2 regions of the Kineococcus sp. AC630 genome follow, and region 2 is predicted to be linked to the other one. Evidence: riboswitches for the same ligand, from Rfam matches in the RefSeq annotation. Region 2 holds a riboswitch; the other holds the start of a gene.
What was found. Region 2 has a riboswitch for glycine ahead of gcvT (glycine cleavage system aminomethyltransferase GcvT). Riboswitches for the same ligand answer to the same signal wherever they lie in the genome.
Positions count from the first base shown of each region.

Region 1 (10,229 bases), on a different contig from region 2:
GCGTCCCGGTGCCGGACGAGGACGAGGACGAGGTGGAGAAGTTCCGCGAGTTCCTCGACCACATCTCGCCCGAGGACTTCGAAGCCGATTCGGGCGAGGCCTGAACCGGGTTCTCCCGGGTCACGGATAGGTCACGGTCTGCGGCGCGCCGCGCGCCTCGTTGACGCTCCGGGGGTGCTCTTCTACGGTCAGTATGCAGAACGCTTCCGGTCGGTCCTCGACGGGTGGCGATGACGAGGAGGCCGGCGTGAGCAGTGGCGATGCAGTCGCAGGGTCGTCGCGGAAGTCGACCCCGCCAGTTCGTGCGCAGGGTCTGCTGTTCGCCGAGGACCTCCCCGACCTGGACGAAGAGGTCGGCTACCGCGGTCAGACGGCCTGCAAGGCCGCCGGCATCACCTACCGCCAGCTCGACTACTGGGCCCGCACCGGCCTCGTCGAGCCCGGTGTGCGCGGTGCCTCCGGCTCCGGCTCGCAGCGTCTCTACGGGTTCCGCGACATCCTGGTCCTGAAGGTCGTGAAGCGGCTGCTGGACACCGGCGTCTCGCTGCACCAGATCCGCTCGGCGGTCACCCACCTGCGTGAGCGTGGCGTCGACGACCTCGCCCAGATCACCCTCATGTCCGACGGTGCCAGCGTCTACGAGTGCACCTCGGCCGATGAAGTGATAGATCTCGTCCAAGGCGGTCAAGGCGTCTTCGGCATCGCCGTGGGCCGTGTCTGGCGCGAGGTCGAGGGGGAGCTGGCCTCGCTGCCGAGCGAACGTCCCGCCGACCGCGAGCCCGGTCAGACCGCCATGGTCCTGGCCGACGAGCTGTCCAAGCGTCGCGCCGCTCGCGAAGCCGGCTAGCCCCACGCCACGCACGAAAGCCGTGATCCTGCGGGGGGGACCCAGCGGGATCACGGCTTTCGTCGTGCGTGGGGTGGACTAGTCGAGGAGCTCGGCGCGGGGGAGAGCCTGCAGGGCGAAGGGGTCGGTCACCCAGTCGTGGGCGTCGGGCAGCCAGTGCACCGCGGCGAGCAGGGAGTCGGCCCAGGTGCTCAGCAGCTCGTCGAGACCGACGCGCCAGGAGTGCTGGTAGCCCTCGCCGTCCTCGGCCAGCACGATCTGCTCGACGACGGAGCGGCTGGAGCCCAGGCGCACGGCGATGAGTTCCTCGTCGCGGGCGAAGAGGGGCAGCAGGGCCGGCGGGGCGGTGAGGCCGGGACCCTGGCCGCTCGCGCGACGCACCGCCTCCTCCAGGGTCAACGGGACCCAGCCACCGGGCCCCACCGTCGGAGCACTCGTGCGGAAGGTGGTGCGGACGGGATCGACACCGTCGACCGCGCGCCACCAGGCCCGGGCGCCGCGGGGGATCAGCAGGCCCATCTGGCGTTCCACCGCGTCGAGGTGAGCCTCGCCGACCCCGGGGCGCAGGTGGCTGGCGATGTCCGCGCCGCAACGCGTCCACTGGGCGCGCAACCGCGTGACGATGCCGGTGATCCGGTCGGCCTCCGGGTCCGGAGCGGGCACGTGCGGTGCTGCGGTCGGAACCACCGCTCCGCGGACGGCGCGCACCACGCGGAGACGGTCGAGGGGTGTGTTGGGCGTCACGGAACCTCCTAGGGCCCGCGAAGAGCGCGGGGAAGAACGGGCGGCACCTGCGGGGACGAAACCCGGGTAGACCGACTTGTTGGAACTTAGGCGTTCGTCGGCGTTCCCGCACCTCGGACGGGGTACGGCCCCGTCCGGTTCCCTACGTCGTGCGGAGGATCCGGTCCAGCACCGCGTCGAACTGCTCCGCGACGGTCTTCGCCGCCTTGGCCCGCAACGAGTGCAGCGGAACCCCCGCTCCCTGCGACTGCGGCACGGCCACCCGGTCCGGCAGCGGTTCCAGCACCAGGTCGCCGAACATGGCCTGCAGTTCCTCGTAGCGGAAGCGCTGTTCCCCCGAGCGCTGGGTGTAGCGGTTGACCAGGACCCCGACGACCTCCGGGGAGCTGCGCAGGGCACGGACCTCCCGGATCGTGCGGTCGACCGCCGCCACGGAGAACCGGCTGGCGTCGGAGACCACGAGCACGGCGTCCGCCGCGCGCCACGCCGAACGCGTCAGCCCGTTGAGCGAGGGCGGGGTGTCCAGCAGGGCGAGGTCGTGGTCGTCGAGCTTGCCCAGGGCCCGGCGCAACGACTTCAGCGTCTCCTCGTCGGCCTCGGGGGTGTCCAGACCCGCGGAGGCCGCGGAACCGGTGAGGACGTCGAGCAGTCCCGGGTGGTCGTCGACCCACCCGCTGGGCGCGACGGCGTCCTCGGCGACGCGACGTCTCGGGGTGCGCAGCACGGCGGCGACGTCGTGGTCGCGGTGGGCGCTGACGTCGAGGCCGGACGTGGCGTCCGCCTGCGGGTCGAGGTCGACGACGAGGGTGCTGGTCCCGCGGTGGAGGGCGGCCGAGGCCAGCCCGAGGACGACGGACGTCTTGCCGACCCCACCCTTGGCACTGCAGACGGCGAGGGTGATCACGGCGGTCAACCTATCTTCCCGGGATCCGGGATCTCGTCCCGTAGGATGACGGCAGGCCGTTCAGCTCGTGTGGGAGAGACCCTGGTCGGGGAAGAGTCCGACCGCGGCGCCGAAGGGGCAACATCCCCGGAACCTCTCAGGCGGAAGGACCACGCGAGATCAGGCCGCTCTGGAGCACGTCCGCGCCTGCGCGGGTGGGTGACAGACGGGGAGGTACCTGCCCTCAGCGACCTCCGGAGCGTCCCATGACCTCGCCCACGCCCGTCCGCAGCGACCTGCCGGAGTTCTCCCCGGAGCCCGCGGCCCTGCCGTTCAGCGCCCGCCACATCGGCCCCGACGCCGCCGACGTCGCCCGGATGCTCGAGGTCGTCGGCCTCTCCTCCACGGAGGAACTCGTCGACCGCGCCGTCCCCGCCGGCATCCGCGACGGCGTGCTCGACCTGCCCGAAGCGCTCGACGAGACCGCCGTGACCGCCGCGCTGCGCGCGCTCGCCGGACGCAACCGCGTCGTGCCGTCGATGATCGGCCTCGGCTACTTCGGCACCCGTACCCCGGCCGTCGTGCGCCGCAACGTCCTCGAGGACCCCTCCTGGTACACGGCGTACACGCCTTACCAGCCCGAGATCTCGCAGGGCCGCCTCGAGGCGCTGCTGAACTTCCAGACCGCCGTCACCGACCTCACCGCGCTCGACGTGGCCAACGCCTCCCTGCTCGACGAGGCCACCGCTGCGGCCGAGGCCATGACCCTGGCCCGCCGGACCTCCAAGGCCCCCGCCGGTGCCGTGTTCGCCGTCGACGCCGACGTGCTCCCGCAGACCCTCGCCGTGCTGCGCACCCGCGCCGTGCCGCTGGGTGTCGAGCTCGTGAGCGTCGACCTCGACGACGCCGACCCGCTGGCCGTGGTGGGCGAGCGCGGGGTGTTCGGGGTGCTCCTGCAGTACCCGGGGACCTCCGGACGGGTCCGCGACCTCGCCCCCGTCGTCGCCGACGCCCACGCCCGCGGCGCGATCGCGATCACCGCGGCCGACCTGCTGGCGCTGACGCTGCTCGTCGCGCCGGGGGAGTTCGGCGTCGACGTCGCCGTCGGTTCCAGCCAGCGCTTCGGCGTCCCGATGGGTGCGGGTGGCCCGCACGCCGCCTACATGGCCGTCCGCAAGGGCCTCGAACGCTCCCTCCCCGGGCGCCTCGTCGGCGTCTCCGTCGACGCCGACGGCAACCGCGCGTACCGCCTCGCCCTGCAGACCCGCGAACAGCACATCCGCCGCGACAAGGCGACCTCCAACATCTGCACCGCCCAGGTCCTGCTGGCCGTGATGGCCGGCTGCTACGCCGTCTGGCACGGCCCGGAGGGTCTGCGCGCCATCGCCTCCCAGGTCGCGCGCCGCGCCGCGGCGCTCGCCGACGCGCTGCGCGCCGGCGGGGTCGAGGTCGTGCACGAGGCGTTCTTCGACACCGTCCTGGCCCGCGTCCCCGGCCGGGCGCAGGCCGTGGTCGCGGTCGCGCTCGAGGCGGGGGTGAACCTGCGCCTCGTCGACGTCGACCACGTCGGGCTGACCGTCGACGAGACCACCTCCGAGGCGCACGTCGCCGCGGCCCTGACCGGTTTCGGCCTGACCCCGACGGAGGCGACCGCCGACCCCGCACTGCCGTCCGCGTTGCGCCGCGGGTCGGAGTTCCTGACGCACCCGGTCTTCAGCCGGCACCGCTCCGAGACGGCGATGCTGCGCTACCTGCGCACCCTCTCCGACGCCGACTACGCCCTCGACCGCGGGGCGATCCCACTGGGCTCCTGCACCATGAAGCTCAACGCGACGACCGAGCTCGAGCCGATCTCCTGGCCCGAGTTCGCGGACCTGCACCCCTACGCCCCGGCCGACCAGCTCGCCGGCACCGCCGAACTCGCCGCCGACCTCGAAGGCTGGCTCGCCGAGGTCACCGGCTACGACGCCGTCTCGTTGCAGCCCAACGCCGGGTCCCAGGGCGAGTTCGCCGGACTGCTCGCCATCCGCGCCTACCACCTCGCCCAGGGCCACGGTGAGCGCACGATCTGCCTCATCCCCTCCTCCGCCCACGGCACCAACGCCGCCAGCGCCGTGATGGCCGGGCTGAAGGTCGTCGTCGTCCGCTGCGACGACGCGGGCAACGTCGACCTCGACGACCTGCGCGCCAAGGTCACCGAGCACGCCGACGACCTCGCCGCGCTGATGGTCACCTACCCCTCGACCCACGGCGTCTACGAGGAGTCCATCCGCGAGGTCTGCGGGCTCGTCCACGACGCCGGCGGCCAGGTCTACGTCGACGGCGCGAACCTCAACGCCCTCGTCGGCCTCGCCCGGCCCGGCAAGTTCGGGGCCGACGTCTCCCACCTGAACCTGCACAAGACGTTCTGCATCCCCCACGGCGGCGGCGGCCCCGGCGTCGGACCCGTCGCGGTCCGCTCCCACCTCGCCCCGTTCCTGCCCTCCACCGCCCCCGACGGCGACGGGGTCGGGATGGTCTCCGCCGCCCCGTACGGTTCCGCCGGGATCCTGCCCATCCCGTGGGCCTACCTGCGGCTGATGGGCCCCGACGGGCTGCGCGCCGCGACCGTCCAGGCCGTGCTCTCCGCCAACTACGTCGCCACCCGGCTGCAGGAGGCGTTCCCCGTCCTCTACCGCGGCCCCGGCGGGCTCGTCGCCCACGAGTGCATCCTCGACCTGCGCCCGATGACCAAGGCCACAGGCGTGACCGTCGACGACGTCGCCAAGCGCCTCATCGACCACGGGTTCCACGCCCCGACGATGTCGTTCCCCGTCGTCGGGACCCTCATGGTGGAACCCACCGAGAGCGAGGACCTCGCCGAACTCGACCGGTTCTGCGACGCGATGCTCGCCATCGCCGCCGAGGTCCAGGACATCGCCGACGGGCGCTGGGCCGTCGAGGAGTCTCCGCTGCGTCACGCCCCGCACACCGCGGTGTCCCTCGTCGGGGAGTGGAACCACCCCTACTCCCGCGAGGAAGCGGTGTACCCGAACGGGATGAACCCCCGCTCGAAGTACTGGCCCCCCGTCCGCCGCATCGACGGAGCCGCCGGCGACCGGAACCTCGTCTGCTCCTGCCCGCCGCTGTCGGAGTACTGAGTTCGTTCTCAGGCCCGCGTGGCCGGGGCGGGCGGACCGGGTGGGGTAGGCGCGCCGGATACTCCGTTCGCGCTGGTGGGTGCACCATCTCGCGCGGGTGCACCGGCGCTCACTTCGGACATCCGGCGCGCCTACCCCACCCGGACCGCCCTCCGTGCACCGCGTGCGTCGTCTCGAGATCGGTAGGTGACGCGGTGGGCTGGTTGCCGACGTTGCTGGTCGAGCACTCCGCGCTGGTGCCGCTCGGGGTGCTGGTCGTCGTGGTGGGGTCCGTCGCGTCGGGGTGGGTGGGCCGGAGGAGCCCACGCGTGCTGACCTGGCTCGTCGTCCTCGCCCTGGTGGGGGTCCTCGGTGTGACCCTGGCCCCGGACGACCGGGGGCGGGTGCACGAGGTCACGTGCGAGGTGGGGATCGACTTCCCGTCGTGGGGGAGCAGCGAACTGCTCGCCAACGTCGCCCTGTTCGTGCCGGTGACGGTGTTCGCCGTGGTGCGGTTCCGCCGCCCGGTCCTCGTCGGCCTCGGCGGGATCGTGCTGTCCGCGGCGATCGAGGGCACCCAGGCGCTCGCCGTCGTCCTCGGCCGCTCCTGCACCACCAGTGACTGGGCCACGAACACCGCCGGCACGGTGCTGGGCGTCGGAGTCGGGGCAGCCCTCCTCGTCCTGGACCGCACCCGCGCGGGTCGTGCAGGGGCCGCGACGAGGTGACGCCGAAGGGTCGGGCGGGGAGGGTCTCGGCGGATGTCCGAAGTGAGCGTCGGCCCACCCAGCCCGACTCGGTGCGGTACCCCGCGCGAACGGAGTATCCGACGAGACCCTTCGCGTTCGACCCGGACACGAACCCCGCCGACGTCCCAGCCCAGCACCACCCCGGGTTGGTAGGGTCCCCGGCGAGGGGGTGATCACGATGGAGTTCCTGGACGCGTTGCTGGACCGCAGCTGGTTGCTGTGGGTCGCGGCGGCCCTGGTCCTGGGGATCCTCGAGATCACCGCCATCGACCTGGTCTTCGCGATGCTCGCGGGCGGGGCGGTGGCGGGGGCGATCGCCGACGCGGTGGGGCTGTCGTTCGTCCCGCAGGTCCTCATCGCGGCCGTCGTGGCCGGGTTGCTGCTGGCCACCATCCGGCCCGTCCTGTTGCGCCGCCTTCGGATGCCGCCCACCGGGACGACCGGCTCGGCCGCCCTCGTCGGGCGCTCGGCGGTCGTCCTCGAACCGGTCACCCTCCGCGGGGGCCTGGTGAAACTCGTCGGGGAGACGTGGTCGGCGCGCTCGACCGGTCCGACGTTCGCCGCGGGTGACGACGTCGTCGTCACCGCGATCGACGGGGCCACCGCGGTCGTGGGGCCGATCGCACCACTCAGTACCACCGAGGAGAACTGATGGACAACGTCGTCACCCTTGTCGTGCTCGCGCTCGTCGTCGTGTTCGTGGTGACGGTGATCGCCCGCACGATCCGGATCGTCCCGCAGGCCACGGCCGTCATCGTGGAACGGCTCGGCCGGTACTCGCGGACGCTGGAAGCGGGGCTGAACATCCTGGTCCCCTTCATCGACAAGGTGCGGGCCAACGTCGACCTGCGTGAGCAGGTCGTCTCGTTCCCGCCGCAGCCGGTCATCACCTCCGACAACCTCGTCGTGAGCATCGACACCGTCATCTACTACCAGCCGACCGACCCGAAGTCCGCGACGTACGAGATCGCGAACTACATCCAGGGCATCGAGCAGCTCACCGTCACCACGCTGCGCAACGTCATCGGTTCCCTCGACCTCGAGCAGACCCTGACGAGCCGCGACCAGATCAACGGTCAGCTGCGCGGGGTCCTCGACGAGGCGACGGGCCGGTGGGGGATCCGCGTGAACCGCGTGGAGCTCAAGGCGATCGACCCGCCCGCCAGCGTGCAGGACTCGATGGAGAAGCAGATGCGCGCCGAACGGGACAAGCGTGCCGCGATCCTCACGGCCGAGGGTTTCAAGCAGTCGCAGATCCTGACGGCCGAGGGTGAGAAGCAGTCCTCGATCCTGCGGGCCGAGGGTTCCGCCCAGGCCGCGATCCTCGAGTCGCAGGGGCAGGCGAAGGCGATCACCCAGGTGTTCGACGCCATCCACCGCGGCGACCCGGATCCGAAGCTGTTGGCCTACCAGTACCTGCAGATGCTCCCGAAGATCGCCGACGGCAGCTCGAACAAGCTGTGGATCGTGCCGAGCGAGCTGAACGACGCCCTCAAGGGTTTCGGGAACATGTTCAACGCCCACGGCGGTGACTCCTCGGGTTCCGACGGGTCCACCGGGTCCCGGGCGCCCCGCCCCGCCGCCCCGGAGCCGACGACGGGTTTCGACGAGGTCGTCCTCGAGGACCCCGCGCAGGCGTTGAAGCGGGCCCGCGAGGAGGCTGCGGGTGCGGCCCGCGACGCCGAGGGGGTCACCCGGGAGACGCACCTCCCCGGGGACTGACGGGTCCCGCCCCGCTTCGGCGTGCCGAGCGGGCGTCGCTCTCCCAGAGTGGACGCGTGGACGTCGCCGCGCAGGAACTGCCCGACCGCTCGCCGGACACCCGGCGGTGGTTGTTCGCCGACCAGCTCGGCCCGCACTTCCTCGACGCCCCGGGGCAACCGGTGCTGCTCGTCGAGTCCACCGAGGTGTTCCGGCGTGCCCGCTACCACCGGCGCAAAGCGCACCTGATCCTCTCCGCGTTGCGGCACCGCGCCGCGGAACTCGGCGACCAGGCGGTGTTCGTCCGGTCGGGGACCTACCGCGACGGGCTCGCGGCGTCGGGGGAGCCGGTGAGCGTCTGCGACCCCACGTCCTACCGTTCCCGCCGCTTCGTCCGGCGGGTGCCCGACCTCGAGGTGCTCGCCTCGCGGGGTTTCGTGGTCTCCGAGCGGCAGTTCGCCGGGTGGGCCGACCGGCGGGGCGGGAAGCGACTCCTCATGGAGGACTTCTACCGCGACGTCCGTCGCCAGCACGGGTTGTTGATGGACGGTGCCGAACCGGTCGGCGGTTCGTGGAACTACGACCACGACAACCGCGAGGCGCCGCCGAAGCAGGCGACGCTCGACGTCCGCGAACCCTGGTGGCCCACGGAGGACGCGATCGACGACGAGGTGCGCGCCGACCTCGACCGGATGGTGCGCGACGAGGGCGTCGAGTTCAGCGGCAACGACGGGCCGCGTCGGTTCGCGGTGACCCGCCGGGAGGCGCTGAGCGCGCTCCGCCGGTTCCTGTCCGAGCGGTTGGAGCAGTTCGGCGTCTACGAGGACGCCATGCTCACGGCCGATCCGTGGATGGCGCACTCGATGCTCTCCGTCCCGCTGAACCTCGGCCTGCTCGACCCGGTCGAGGTGGCCCGCCGGGCGGAGGAGCACGGCCGTGAGCACCGGGTCCGGCTGGCCTCGGTCGAGGGTTTCGTGCGTCAGGTCGTGGGCTGGCGCTCCTACACCTGGCACCTGTACTGGCACCTGGGGGAGGACTACAAGGGCCGCAACGCGATGGGGGCGACGTCGCCGCTCCCGGACTGGTTCGCCGACCTCGACGCCGACGCGGTGGAGGCGAACTGCCTGCACCACGTCCTGGCCGGCGTCCGCGACGAGGGCTGGGCCCACCACATCCCGCGGCTCATGGTGCTGGGCAACTGGGGTCTGCAGCGCGGCTACCGGCCGGCGGAACTCGCCGACTGGTTCTGGCGCAACTTCGTCGACGGCTACGACTGGGTCATGACGACGAACGTCGTCGGGATGTCCCAGCACGCCGACCACGGTGTCCTCGCCACCAAGCCGTACGCCTCGGGCGGCGCGTACATCGACCGGATGAGCGACTTCTGCGGGGGTTGTCGCTACGATCCCAAGGTCCGGGTGGGCGAGGACGCCTGCCCGTTCACCGCGGGGTACTGGAACTTCCTGGCCGGCCACCGGGAGGAACTGGGAGGCAACCGGCGCATGTCCCGGGCCCTGGGGGGCCTGGACCGGTTGCGGGACCTCGACGGTGTGCTCCACCAGGAGGCCGAGAGAGGTAGTGGTCCACCGTGACCGACGTCCAGCGAGCGACGGAACTGCTGGGGAAGTCCTCCTACGTGCTCCTCACCACGTCCCGTCGTGACGGGCGCCTCGTGCCGACGCCGGTGTGGGCGGCGCCGTACGGCGACGGTCGCCTCGTCCTGGTCACCCAGGACACCACGGGGAAGGTCAAACGCCTGCGCCGGGAACCTCGGGTGCTCCTCGCTCCCTGCAGCAACCGCGGGAAACCCTACGGCCGCCCGGTGCGCGGCACGGCGGAGCTGCTCGGGCCGGGGGAACTGCCCGAGGTGGAGAGGGTCCTCGCGGCCAAGTACGGCCTCCAGTTCCAGCTGTTCGCCCGGGTCGAAGGGTTCATGCAGCGCCGCGGACGCATGCAGGGCGATCGGGTCGGGGTCGTCCTCACCGTCACCGACTGACCCTCGGCGCCGCGCTGGGTCCTTCCCCGACCACCGATCAGGCGCGGAGGTCGAGCTCGAAGCAGACGTCGTCACCGAGGAGGTGACGACGGGCGGGTGGACGCAGGCAGTCGGTGAGGGGTTCGACGTCGGGCAACGAGATCCCCCGCCGACCGCCGCGGCCGACGACGAGCGGGGCGACGGTGAGGTA
Region 1 covers NZ_CEEDMJ010000005.1:190,748-200,976, reverse strand. Annotated here, with positions in the region: gene AC0I8G_RS07570 (bifunctional nuclease family protein) at 1-104, shown strand, start outside; gene AC0I8G_RS07565 (MerR family transcriptional regulator) at 248-847, shown strand; gene AC0I8G_RS07560 (SMI1/KNR4 family protein) at 926-1,591, opposite strand; gene AC0I8G_RS07555 (ParA family protein) at 1,734-2,495, opposite strand; glycine riboswitch at 2,556-2,657, shown strand; gene gcvP (aminomethyl-transferring glycine dehydrogenase) at 2,741-5,614, shown strand; gene AC0I8G_RS07545 (VanZ family protein) at 5,809-6,321, shown strand; gene AC0I8G_RS07540 (NfeD family protein) at 6,521-6,994, shown strand; gene AC0I8G_RS07535 (SPFH domain-containing protein) at 6,994-8,064, shown strand; gene AC0I8G_RS07530 (cryptochrome/photolyase family protein) at 8,121-9,635, shown strand; gene AC0I8G_RS07525 (PPOX class F420-dependent oxidoreductase) at 9,632-10,039, shown strand; gene AC0I8G_RS07520 (RibD family protein) at 10,077-10,229, opposite strand, start outside.
Region 1: linked by a shared signal. The riboswitch ahead of gcvP (aminomethyl-transferring glycine dehydrogenase) and the one ahead of gcvT (glycine cleavage system aminomethyltransferase GcvT) in region 2 are both predicted to bind glycine.

Region 2 (10,229 bases):
CTCCGGGGCCCAGCGCCGAGACGGCTGCCCGCGTGTTGCGGGCGGCCGCCGACCTCGGGTACCGCGCCGACCGCGCGGCGAGCAGCCTCGCGCTGCGGCGCACCCGCCTGCTCGGGATCACCGTGGCCGTCCGCAACGCCTTCCACGCCGAGCTCGTCGAGGAGCTGCAGGACGCCGCGGAGGAGGCCGGCTACGACGTCGTGCTCGCTGCGGTGACCCGCACGCGGGGGGAGCGGGCGGCGGTCGAGACCCTGCTCGACTCCCGCTGCGAGGCGCTGCTGCTGCTCGGGCCGGAACTGCCCGGTGCGGAGCTGGCGAAGCTGCGGCGACGCGTCCCCGTCGTGGTCCTGGGACGGCGGCCGCGCCTCGCGGACCCCGGGTCGCCGAGGCCCGACGTCGTGCGCGCCTCCGACGAGGTCGGGACGCGGCTGCTGGTCGAGCACCTGGTCGGCCTGGGTCACCGGGACCTGCTGCACGTCTCGGGCGGTGCGGGGGACATCGCCGCCGACCGCCGCGCCGGGTTCGAGGCCGCCGTCGCGGCCGCCGGGGTGCGCGGGCGGGTCGTGGAGGGGACCTTCGACGAGGAGGGCGGGGCGGCCGCCACCCGGCGGGTCCTGGGTGGGGGGTGGACGGGGACGGCGGTGGTGGCCGCCAGCGACCGGATCGCGCTCGGCGTCCTCGACGTCCTCCTGCGGGACGGGATCGCGGTCCCCGGGCGGGTGTCGGTGACCGGCTACGACGACAGCCTCCTGGCCCGGCTGGGGCACGTGCGGCTGACGTCGGTGAGCCAGGACGCGGCGGGGCAGGCGGCGTGCGCGGTGCGGGCGGCCGTGCGGCGCCTGGACGGCGCGGACGATCCGGGCCCCGCCGACGTCGTCCTCGCCCCGCGGCTGGTGGTGCGGGACACGACCGGTTCAGTCATGTCAGAATGACAGGACAAACTACCTGGAGGTTCTCGTGCCCCTGCTCCGCTTCGACCTCGTCGCCGGCCGTCGCCCCGACGAGGTCGCCACGCTGCTCGACGCCGCCCACGCCGCCGTGGTCGAGGCGTTCGGCGTCCCCGACGGCGACCGGTACCAGGTCGTCCACCAGCACCCCGAGGGCGAGCTCGTCGTCCACGACACCGGCCTCGGCATCGAGCGCACCCGCGACGTCGTCGTGCTGCAGGTGACCAGCCGCCCCCGCCCGCGCGCGCAGAAGGAGGCGTTCTACCGCCTGCTCGTCGAGCGGCTGCGCACCCGCTGCGGGACCGCACCCTCCGACGTCGTCGTCTCGGTCGTGGAGAACTCCGACGCCGACTGGTCCTTCGGCCACGGCCGCGCCCAGTTCCTCACCGGGGAGCTCTGAGCCGGCGCGGCGGGACGCGGCGGCGCTGGTCCCCAGGGGCGGTCGTGTGCCACGCTGACGGGCAGCACAACTGAACACACGGCCGCTTCCCCCGGGCGGGAGAGCCTCACCGGTCCCACCGGTGGGCACCGAAGGAGCAACCACCCCGGAACCTCTCAGGTCCACGTACCGCCACGGGCAGGCCGCTCTGGAGAGCAGGACCCCTGGGTCCTCACCGACGGGGAAAGCCCTGCCCCGCAGGGTGAAGCTCTCAGGTTCCGCGACAGAGGGGGTCCAGCACGCGACCGCACCGCGCGGTCGCGACGAGAGGAGCCCTGTGAACACCCAGGTCAGCAGCTCGACGGCCAGCCCGACGAGCACGCCCCTCGCCGACGTCCACGCGGCGCTCGGCGCCTCCTTCACCGACTTCGCCGGCTGGCAGATGCCGCTGCGCTACGCCTCCGACCTCGCCGAGCACAAGGCCGTCCGCGAGAGCGCCGGGGTCTTCGACCTCTCGCACATGGGAGAGATCCGGGTCACCGGCCCCGAGGCGGGAGCGGCGCTGGACGCGGCCCTCGTCGGGCGGGCCTCGACCATGCCGATCGGCCGGGCGGCCTACGGGATGCTCGTCGACCACGAGGGCGGGATCGTCGACGACCTCGTGACCTACCGCCTCGGCGAGCAGGAGTTCCTCGTCGTCGCCAACGCCGCGAACGTCGAACCCGTCGTCGTGGCCATCGCCGACCGGTGTCGCCCCTTCGACGTCCACGTCGCCGACGAGACCGCCCGCTGGGCCCTCGTCGCGGTGCAGGGGCCGGCGTCGGTGGCGATCCTCGGACCCCTCGTGGACGTCGACCTCGACGCGCTCGGCTACTACCGCAGCGCGTCCGCCACCCTGCGCGACGTCCCCGTGCTGCTCGCGCGCACCGGGTACACCGGGGAGGACGGTTTCGAGGTGTTCGCCCCGGTCGAGCACGCGGTCACCGTCTGGGACGCGCTGCTGTCCGCGGCCCGGGAGCACGGTGGGGTCCCCGCCGGGCTGGCCTGCCGGGACACCCTGCGCCTGGAGGCGGGGATGCCGCTCTACGGCCACGAACTCACCCGCGGGACCAGCCCGTTCGCCGCCGGCCTCGGCCGTGTCGTGAAGCTGGACAAGGACCCGGGACCGGTCGGGCTCGAGGCGCTGCGACGACTCGCCGAGGTCGCACCCGCCCGGGTGCTGGTCGGCCTGAAGGGATCGGGGCGCCGGGCTCCCCGTGCCGGGTACGCCGTCGTCTCCGACGGGAACCCGGTCGGGGAGGTCACCAGCGGCGCGTTGTCGCCCACGCTCGGCTACCCCGTCGCGATGGCCTACGTCGACGCCGCGCTCTCCGCCCCCGGCACCGCGCTGGCCGTCGACGTCCGCGGTTCCGAACTGCCCGTCGAGGTCGTCGCACTGCCCTTCTACCGTCGGGAGCGCTGACGCGTGAGCGCTCCGCTGTCCGTCTTCGACATGTTCTCCATCGGCATCGGCCCGTCGAGCTCGCACACCGTCGGCCCGATGCGCGCCGCCCTCGCCTTCGCCGAGCACCTCGAGGGAACCGCCGCGCTGGAACGGGTCGTCTCCGTCACCATCGACCTCTACGGATCGCTGGGGGCCACCGGCCGCGGACACGGCACCGACCGGGCCGTCGTCCTGGGACTGCTCGGTGAACGGCCCGAACTCATCGATCCCGACGCCGTGGGAGGGCTCCTCGACGAGATCCGGCGCAGCGGTGAACTGCGGGTCCTCGGCCGGCACGCGGTGGGTTTCGACCTCGACGGCGACGTCCGCCTGATCGGCCGGACCTCGCTGCCCGCCCACCCCAACGGCATGGTGTTCACGGCCCGCGACGCCGCCGGTGACGTCGTCGCCGAACGGACGTCGTACTCCGTCGGTGGGGGTTTCGTCCGCGACCACCCGCTGGACGCGAGCGAACCCGTCGTGGGGACCGGGGCGGGGTTGCCGCACGGTTTCCGCAGCGCCCAGGAACTCCTCGACCACTGCCGCTCGACCGGCCTCGGGGTCGCGGACCTGGTGCGCCGCAACGAGGAGAGCCTCCGCTCCGGGAACGACGTGGACTCCGGGCTGCTGGACATCTTCGCCGCCATGGCCGCCTGCGTCGACCACGGCCTCGTCACCGACGGAACCCTCCCCGGCGGGCTCGGCGTCCGCCGCCGCGCCCCGCGCCTGCACCGCGAACTCCTCTCCGAGGAGGGGAACACCGCCGCCGACGTCCTGCACGCGATGGACTGGGTCAGCCTCTTCGCGCTCGCGGTGAACGAGGAGAACGCCGCCGGCGGCCGGGTCGTCACGGCCCCGACGAACGGCGCCGCGGGCATCGTCCCCGCCGTGCTGCACTTCTACCGGCGTTTCGTCCGCGGCGCCGACGACGCCGGGACGGTCCGGTTCCTGCTGGCGGCCGGGGGGATCGGGATCATCCTCAAGGAGACGGGTTCCATCTCCGGCGCCGAGGTCGGGTGCCAGGGCGAGGTGGGTTCGGCCAGCGCGATGGCCGCGGCCGGTCTCGCCGAGGTCCTCGGGGGAACGCCCGAGCAGGTGGAGAACGCCGCCGAGATCGCCGTCGAGCACCACCTGGGCCTCACCTGCGACCCCGTCGGCGGGCTCGTCCAGATCCCCTGCATCGAACGCAACGCCGTCGGCGCGACCACCGCGATCCACGCGGCCCGCACCGCGATGCGCGGCGACGGCAGCCACGTCGTGAGCCTGGACACCGCGATCGCCACCATGCGCCAGACCGGCGCGCACATGCGCTCGGAGTACAAGGAGACCTCCCTCGGCGGTCTCGCCCTCACCGTCATCGGCCGCCCCACCGTCGGGGTCAACGTCCCCGAGTGCTGACTCCCGGGTCGGGCGCGGAGCGGCGGACGTGGCGGTCGACGGCCTCGGTGAAGGCGGTGACGGCCTTGCGCACGGGACGTTCGGGGGAGGGACGCGAGGTCGCCAGCGACAACGTCCAGCTCAGCGGCTCACCCGCGACGGGCTGCTCGTGGCAGCCGGCCCGGACGGGGACCGAACCCGGCACGAACGCCGGGCCGAGACCGGCGGCGACGTAGCGGGGGAACGTCGAGACGTCCGGCACCTCCAGGACCACCCGTCGCGTCGCGCCGACCCGCGCGAACAGCGCGTCGACCTGCAGGCGGTTCGCGAAACCCGGCGGCCCGTCGATCCAGCGGTCCCCCGCGAGGTCCGCCAGTTCCACCGGGGCCGAGGAGGCCAGCGGGTGCCCCGGGGGCAGCAGCAACCGGAAGGCGCTCCGGTCGAGGTGGCGCAGCACGACGCTCGCCGGCGGCCGGAACGGCCAGGACAGGAACGCGACGTCCAGCTCGCCGCCGACGAGGGCGCGCAGCAGACCCCGCGAACCGTCCGCGAACACCCGCATCGACACCGACACCCGGGGGTTCGCCGTCGTGAACCGCTGCAGCAGCAGGGGCAGGTCCACCGGGTGCATCGTCGTCACGACGCCCACGGCCAGCGGCCCGGAGGGTCCGCCGTCGGCGTCGAGCACCGCCGAGCGCGCCTCGGAGACCCCGGCGAGCACCCGTCGGGCCTCCGGGAGCAGGGCCCGGCCCGCGTCGGTGACGACGGCCCGGCGTGAGGTGCGGACGAACAGGGCGACGCCCAGGTCCTCCTCCAGCGCCCGGACGACGGTGCTCACCGCGGACTGCGCGGCCCCCAGCCGCCGGGCGGCCGCGCTGATCGTCCCCGCCTCCACGACGGCGAGGAACACCTCCAGCTGACGCAGCTCCACCGCACTCCCATCCCGCTCTTCCATCGTTGATCGCGATGGATGGTCCCACCGCCCAGCGGTGGAACGGAAGGCTTCGTGCCGACCGGTGCTTGCACGGTCCATGGGATCGAACCGCCGGCACCGTCTCGGCTTCTGGATCGTCGCCTCCGCCTTCGCGACCGCGCTGGCCTTCGCCACCGTGCCGACCCCGCTGTGGGCCCTCTACCGCCAACGCGACGGGCTGCCCACGGTCGTGGTGACCGTCGCCTTCGCGGTCTACGCGGCCGGCGTCGCGATCGCCCTCTTCACCGTCGGGCACCTCTCCGACCACCTGGGCCGGCGCCGGGTCCTCGCCCCCGCCCTCGTGCTCGAGGCCGTCGCCGCGCTCGCCCTCGCGCTCACCCCGAACCTCGCGGTCCTCATCGTCGCCCGGGTCGTGACCGGGCTCGCCGTCGGGGCGCTGACCCCCACCGCCACCGCGTACCTCGCCGAGCTCCACGGCCGGACCGCCTCCCGCAGGCCGGGGCTCGGCGCCGTCGTCGCCACCGCCGCCAACCTCGGCGGCCTCGGCCTCGGGGCCCTCGTCGCCGGGTTGCTCGTCGGCCACCTCGGGGACCCGCTGCGGGTCCCGCACGAGGTCTTCCTCGTCCTGCTGCTGCTCGCCGCCGCGGCCGTCGCGCTGCTCGTCCCCGAGACCGTCGAGCGCGAGCACCGGCCCTACCGCGTCCAGCGGATCGCCGTCCCGGCCGCCGCCCGGGGCCGCTACCTCGCCGCCGCCCTCGCCTCCTTCGCGCTCTTCGCCGTCCTGGGGCTCTTCACCTCCCTCGCCCCCGCGGTCCTGGCCTCCCTCGGGCACCCCGGCCCGGTGACCGGCGGGGCGAGCACCTTCGCCGTCCTCGCGGCGGCGGCGCTCAGCCAGGTCCTCCTCGTCCGCCTGCACGCCACCCACCAGGTGCGGATCGGGCTGGCCCTCACCGCCCTCGGCGTCGTCGGTCTCGGGGTCGGGGTGGTGCTCGGGCTCGTCGCGGTGTTCCTCGGCGGCTCGGTCGTGGCGGGGGCGGGCGTCGGCGTCCTGCTCAAGGGCTCGCTCACGACGGCGACCTCGCTGGCCCCGGCGGGTGCCCGCGGTGAGGCGGCCGCCGGCATCTTCCTGGCCGGCTACCTCGGGATGGCCGTCCCGGCGCTCGCCGTCGGGTTCAGCAGTTCCGCCGGGGTCGCCTACGACGTCTCGGTCCCCGTCCTCGCCGTCGTCGTGCTCGCCCTCCTGGGCACCGTCGCGGTGGCCCTGCGCCGCAACCCCGCGCCCGACTCGGGACCTGACTCCGGGTCCGGCTCGGGGCCTGCTGACAGCGGCCCCGTCCAGGTGTCTACTGGTGGCGGCGACGACCGGCAGGGGGTCGCCGCCGGCCCTCGGTGAGGAGGTCCACGTGCGCACCACGAGAACCGCTGCCCCGGACCGTCTCGAGGTCGAACACCCTCCCCACCCGCACCCCGGCCTGGCCGTCGCGCTGCTCGGGCTCGCCCTCGTCGTGGCCGTCGTCGTGGCGGTGGTCGTCGTCCTCCTCGTCCGCGCCGGCGACGGCGGAGTGCCCGCAGCGCCCGGTCTGCCGGGTCTGTCGGGTGTGCCAGGTCACGTCCCGCAGCCCGTCCCCGGCCCGGTGGTCCGCGCCTGACCTGGAACGCTCGACCTGGGACGATGACGCGATGCCCACCCGTCGCCGCACCGACCCCGCCGAAGGCCTCGCCGCCGTCCGCGCCGTGGAGGACCTCTGGGAACGGGGCGAGAAGCCCGGCCGGCCGGTGCTGGCCACCGCCGTGCGGTACTCGCTGGAGGAGCTCGCGGCCCGCTACCCCGGGGGGAGCGTCGAGGTGCGCGTACCGCCGTTCGCGGCGGTGCAGGTCATCGAGGGCCCGCGGCACACCCGGGGCACCCCGCCGGCCGTCGTGGAGATGGACGCCACGACCTGGATCGAGCTCGCGACGGGCCGGACGGAGTTCGACGCGGCCCGGGCCGCGGGACGGGTCCAGGCCAGCGGCAACCGCGCAGACCTCGGCGAACTGCTGCCGCTCGTCCCACCGCGTACCGTTCACCCGTGAGCGAGCAGGCCCAGACCCCGTCCCCCGGCGACGCGCCGGAGGAGACCCCTCAGGTGTCCCCCGAGGTGTCGCCGGAGCGCGAGGGCACCGCGTTCGTCCAGGTCACCCGTCGTCGGGCGCCCCGGTTCCGCGCCTTCGTCGTCACCGGACTGGTGCTCGCCTTCGTCGTCGCCGCGGTCGTCGCGGCCGTGACCCCGGCGCGCGACGGCTACTCCCAACGCGCCCTCTTCGGGTACCTGTTCTGCGCGCTGGCCCTGTTCGGGGTCCTGCTGGGGGGTCTGGTGGCCGTGCTCGTGGACCGCCGCACCGGGACCCGACCCGCTCCCCGCGTGCGGCGCGGCCGCCGTCGTTGACGTCGGTCCCCGACGCGGTCGTTGACGTCGGTCCCCGACGCGGGGGTGTGACACACTTCGAGCGTGGCCCGCGGTGACGGACGTCTGAACCACGACCTGCTTCCCGGCGAGAAAGGACCTCAGGACGCTTGCGGCGTCTTCGGGGTCTGGGCTCCCGGTGAGGAAGTCTCCAAACTGACCTTCTACGGTCTCTACGCCCTGCAGCACCGGGGGCAGGAGGCAGCTGGCATCGCCGTGAGCAACGGCGAGCAGATCCTCGTCTTCAAGGACACCGGTCTGGTGTCCCAGGTCTTCGACGAGTCCGCGCTGGAGTCCCTCCAGGGGCACATCGCGGTCGGTCACGCCCGCTACTCCACGACCGGTGGCGGCGGGTGGCAGAACGCCCAGCCCACCCTCGGCGACACCGCCGGCGGGACCGTGGCGCTCGCGCACAACGGGAACCTCACGAACCTGTTCGCGCTGCGCGACCTGCAGGCCGAGCGCTACCCGAACTCCGCCCGTCCCGTGCTGCCCGGACGGCCCTCGCCCAGCGAGCTGGCCCGCGGCAACACCACGGACACCGCGATCCTCACGGCCCTCTTCGCCGGGGACCCCGACCACACGCTCGAAGCGACGGCCGCGGAGGTCCTGCCGCACGTGCAGGGCGCCTTCAGCCTCGTCTTCATGGACGAGCACACCCTCTACGCCGCACGGGACCCCCAGGGCATCCGCCCGCTGGTCCTGGGGCGCCTGGACCGCGGCTGGGTCGTGGCCTCGGAGATCCCCGCGCTGGACATCGTCGGTGCGAGCTTCGTCCGCGAGATCGAACCCGGCGAGCTCATCGCCATCGACGCGGACGGCCTGCGCAGCACTCGCTTCGCCGAGGCCAAGCCCAAGGGCTGCGTCTTCGAGTACGTCTACCTGGCCCGCCCGGACACCGCCATCAACGGCAAGGTCGTCCAGGAGGCCCGTGTCGAGATGGGCCGGGTCCTGGCCCGCGAACACCCCGTCGAGGCCGACCTCGTCATCCCCACCCCGGAGTCCGGGACGCCCGCCGCCATCGGCTACGCCGAGGAGTCCGGCATCCCCTACGGACAGGGGATGGTGAAGAACTCCTACGTGGGCCGCACCTTCATCCAGCCCAACCAGACGATCCGCCAGCTCGGGATCCGGTTGAAGCTGAACCCGCTCAAGCACGTCGTGGCGGGCAAGCGCCTCGTCGTCGTGGACGACTCGATCGTCCGCGGCAACACCCAGCGCGCCCTGATCCGGATGCTGCGCGAGGCCGGCGCCGCCGAGATCCACGTCCGGATCTCCTCTCCGCCGGTGAAGTGGCCGTGCTTCTACGGCATCGACTTCGCGACCCGGGCCGAGCTGATCGCCAACGGCCTCTCCGTCGAGGACATCGCCCAGAGCATCGGGGCCGACTCGCTCGGCTACATCTCGACCGAGGGCATGATCGAGGCGACCGAGCAGCCCGTCGAGCGGCTCTGCACCGCTTGCTTCTCCGGCGAGTACCCCGTCCCGCTGAACGACCTCGACCGTCTCGGCGAGCACGCGATGGACAAGCCGCGCATCCCGATCACACCGGTCTCCCGGTCCGAACCCGCCCAGGGGGCCCAGCAGTGAGCGCGACGACGACACCGGCGACGACACCCGCGGGGACGACGTACGCGGACGCAGGGGTCGACGTCGTCGCGGGGGACCGCGCCGTCGAGCTCATGAAGGCGTCCGTCGCCCGGACCCAGGGACCCGAGGTCGTCGGCGGCTTCGGCGGCTTCGCCGGCCTCTACGACGTCTCGGTGCTCAAGGACTACCGCCGCCCGCTGCTGGCCACCAGCACCGACGGGGTCGGCACGAAGGTCGCGATCGCGCAGGCGCTCGACCGGCACGACACCATCGGCTCCGACCTCGTCGGCATGGTCGTCGACGACATCGTCGTCTGCGGTGCGACGCCCCTGTTCATGACCGACTACATCGCGTGCGGACGGGTCGTCCCCGAGCGGATGGCCGCGATCGTCGCCGGCATCGCCCGCGGCTGCGAAGAGGCGGGCGTGGCGCTGGTCGGCGGCGAGACCGCCGAGCACCCCGGGCTCCTCGGGCCGGAGGAGTACGACGTCGCCGGAGCGGTCACGGGGGTCGTCGAGGCCGACGAGCTGCTGGGCGCGGAACGCGTCGAGGTCGGCGACGTGCTCGTCGCGATGGCCAGCTCCGGGCTGCACTCCAACGGGTACTCGCTGGTCCGCCGCGTCTTCGCCGACGCCGGGTGGGCCTACGACCGGCACGTGGAGGAGTTCGGCCGCACCCTGGGCGAGGAGCTCCTCGTCCCGACCCGGATCTACGCCCGGCCCGCGCTGGCCACGTTGAGCTCCGGTGGCGTGCACGCCATGAGTCACGTGACCGGGGGCGGCCTCGCGGCCAACCTGGCGCGCTGCCTGCCGGCGGACGTGACGGCCGTTGTGGACCGCACGACCTGGACCCCGGGTGCGGTGTTCAGCCTGGTCCGCGACCTCGGCCGGGTGCCGACGGACGACCTCGAGCGCACCCTGAACCTGGGCGTGGGCATGCTGGCCGTCGTGCGTCCCGACAGCGTCGACGCCGTGGTGGCCACCCTGGAACAGGCCGGCATCCCGGCGTGGGTGTGCGGCGAGGTGCGTGGACGCACCGAGGCGGACGGCCCCAGCAACGGCAAGGGCATCGCAGG
Region 2 covers NZ_CEEDMJ010000008.1:229-10,457, forward strand. Annotated here, with positions in the region: gene AC0I8G_RS09935 (LacI family DNA-binding transcriptional regulator) at 1-932, shown strand, start outside; gene AC0I8G_RS09940 (tautomerase family protein) at 958-1,347, shown strand; glycine riboswitch at 1,434-1,528, shown strand; glycine riboswitch at 1,530-1,619, shown strand; gene gcvT (glycine cleavage system aminomethyltransferase GcvT) at 1,664-2,788, shown strand; gene AC0I8G_RS09950 (L-serine ammonia-lyase) at 2,819-4,207, shown strand; gene AC0I8G_RS09955 (LysR family transcriptional regulator) at 4,188-5,117, opposite strand; gene AC0I8G_RS09960 (MFS transporter) at 5,218-6,513, shown strand; gene AC0I8G_RS09965 (hypothetical protein) at 6,524-6,769, shown strand; gene AC0I8G_RS09970 (sterol carrier family protein) at 6,801-7,193, shown strand; gene AC0I8G_RS09975 (hypothetical protein) at 7,190-7,546, shown strand; gene purF (amidophosphoribosyltransferase) at 7,610-9,154, shown strand; gene purM (phosphoribosylformylglycinamidine cyclo-ligase) at 9,151-10,229, shown strand, end outside.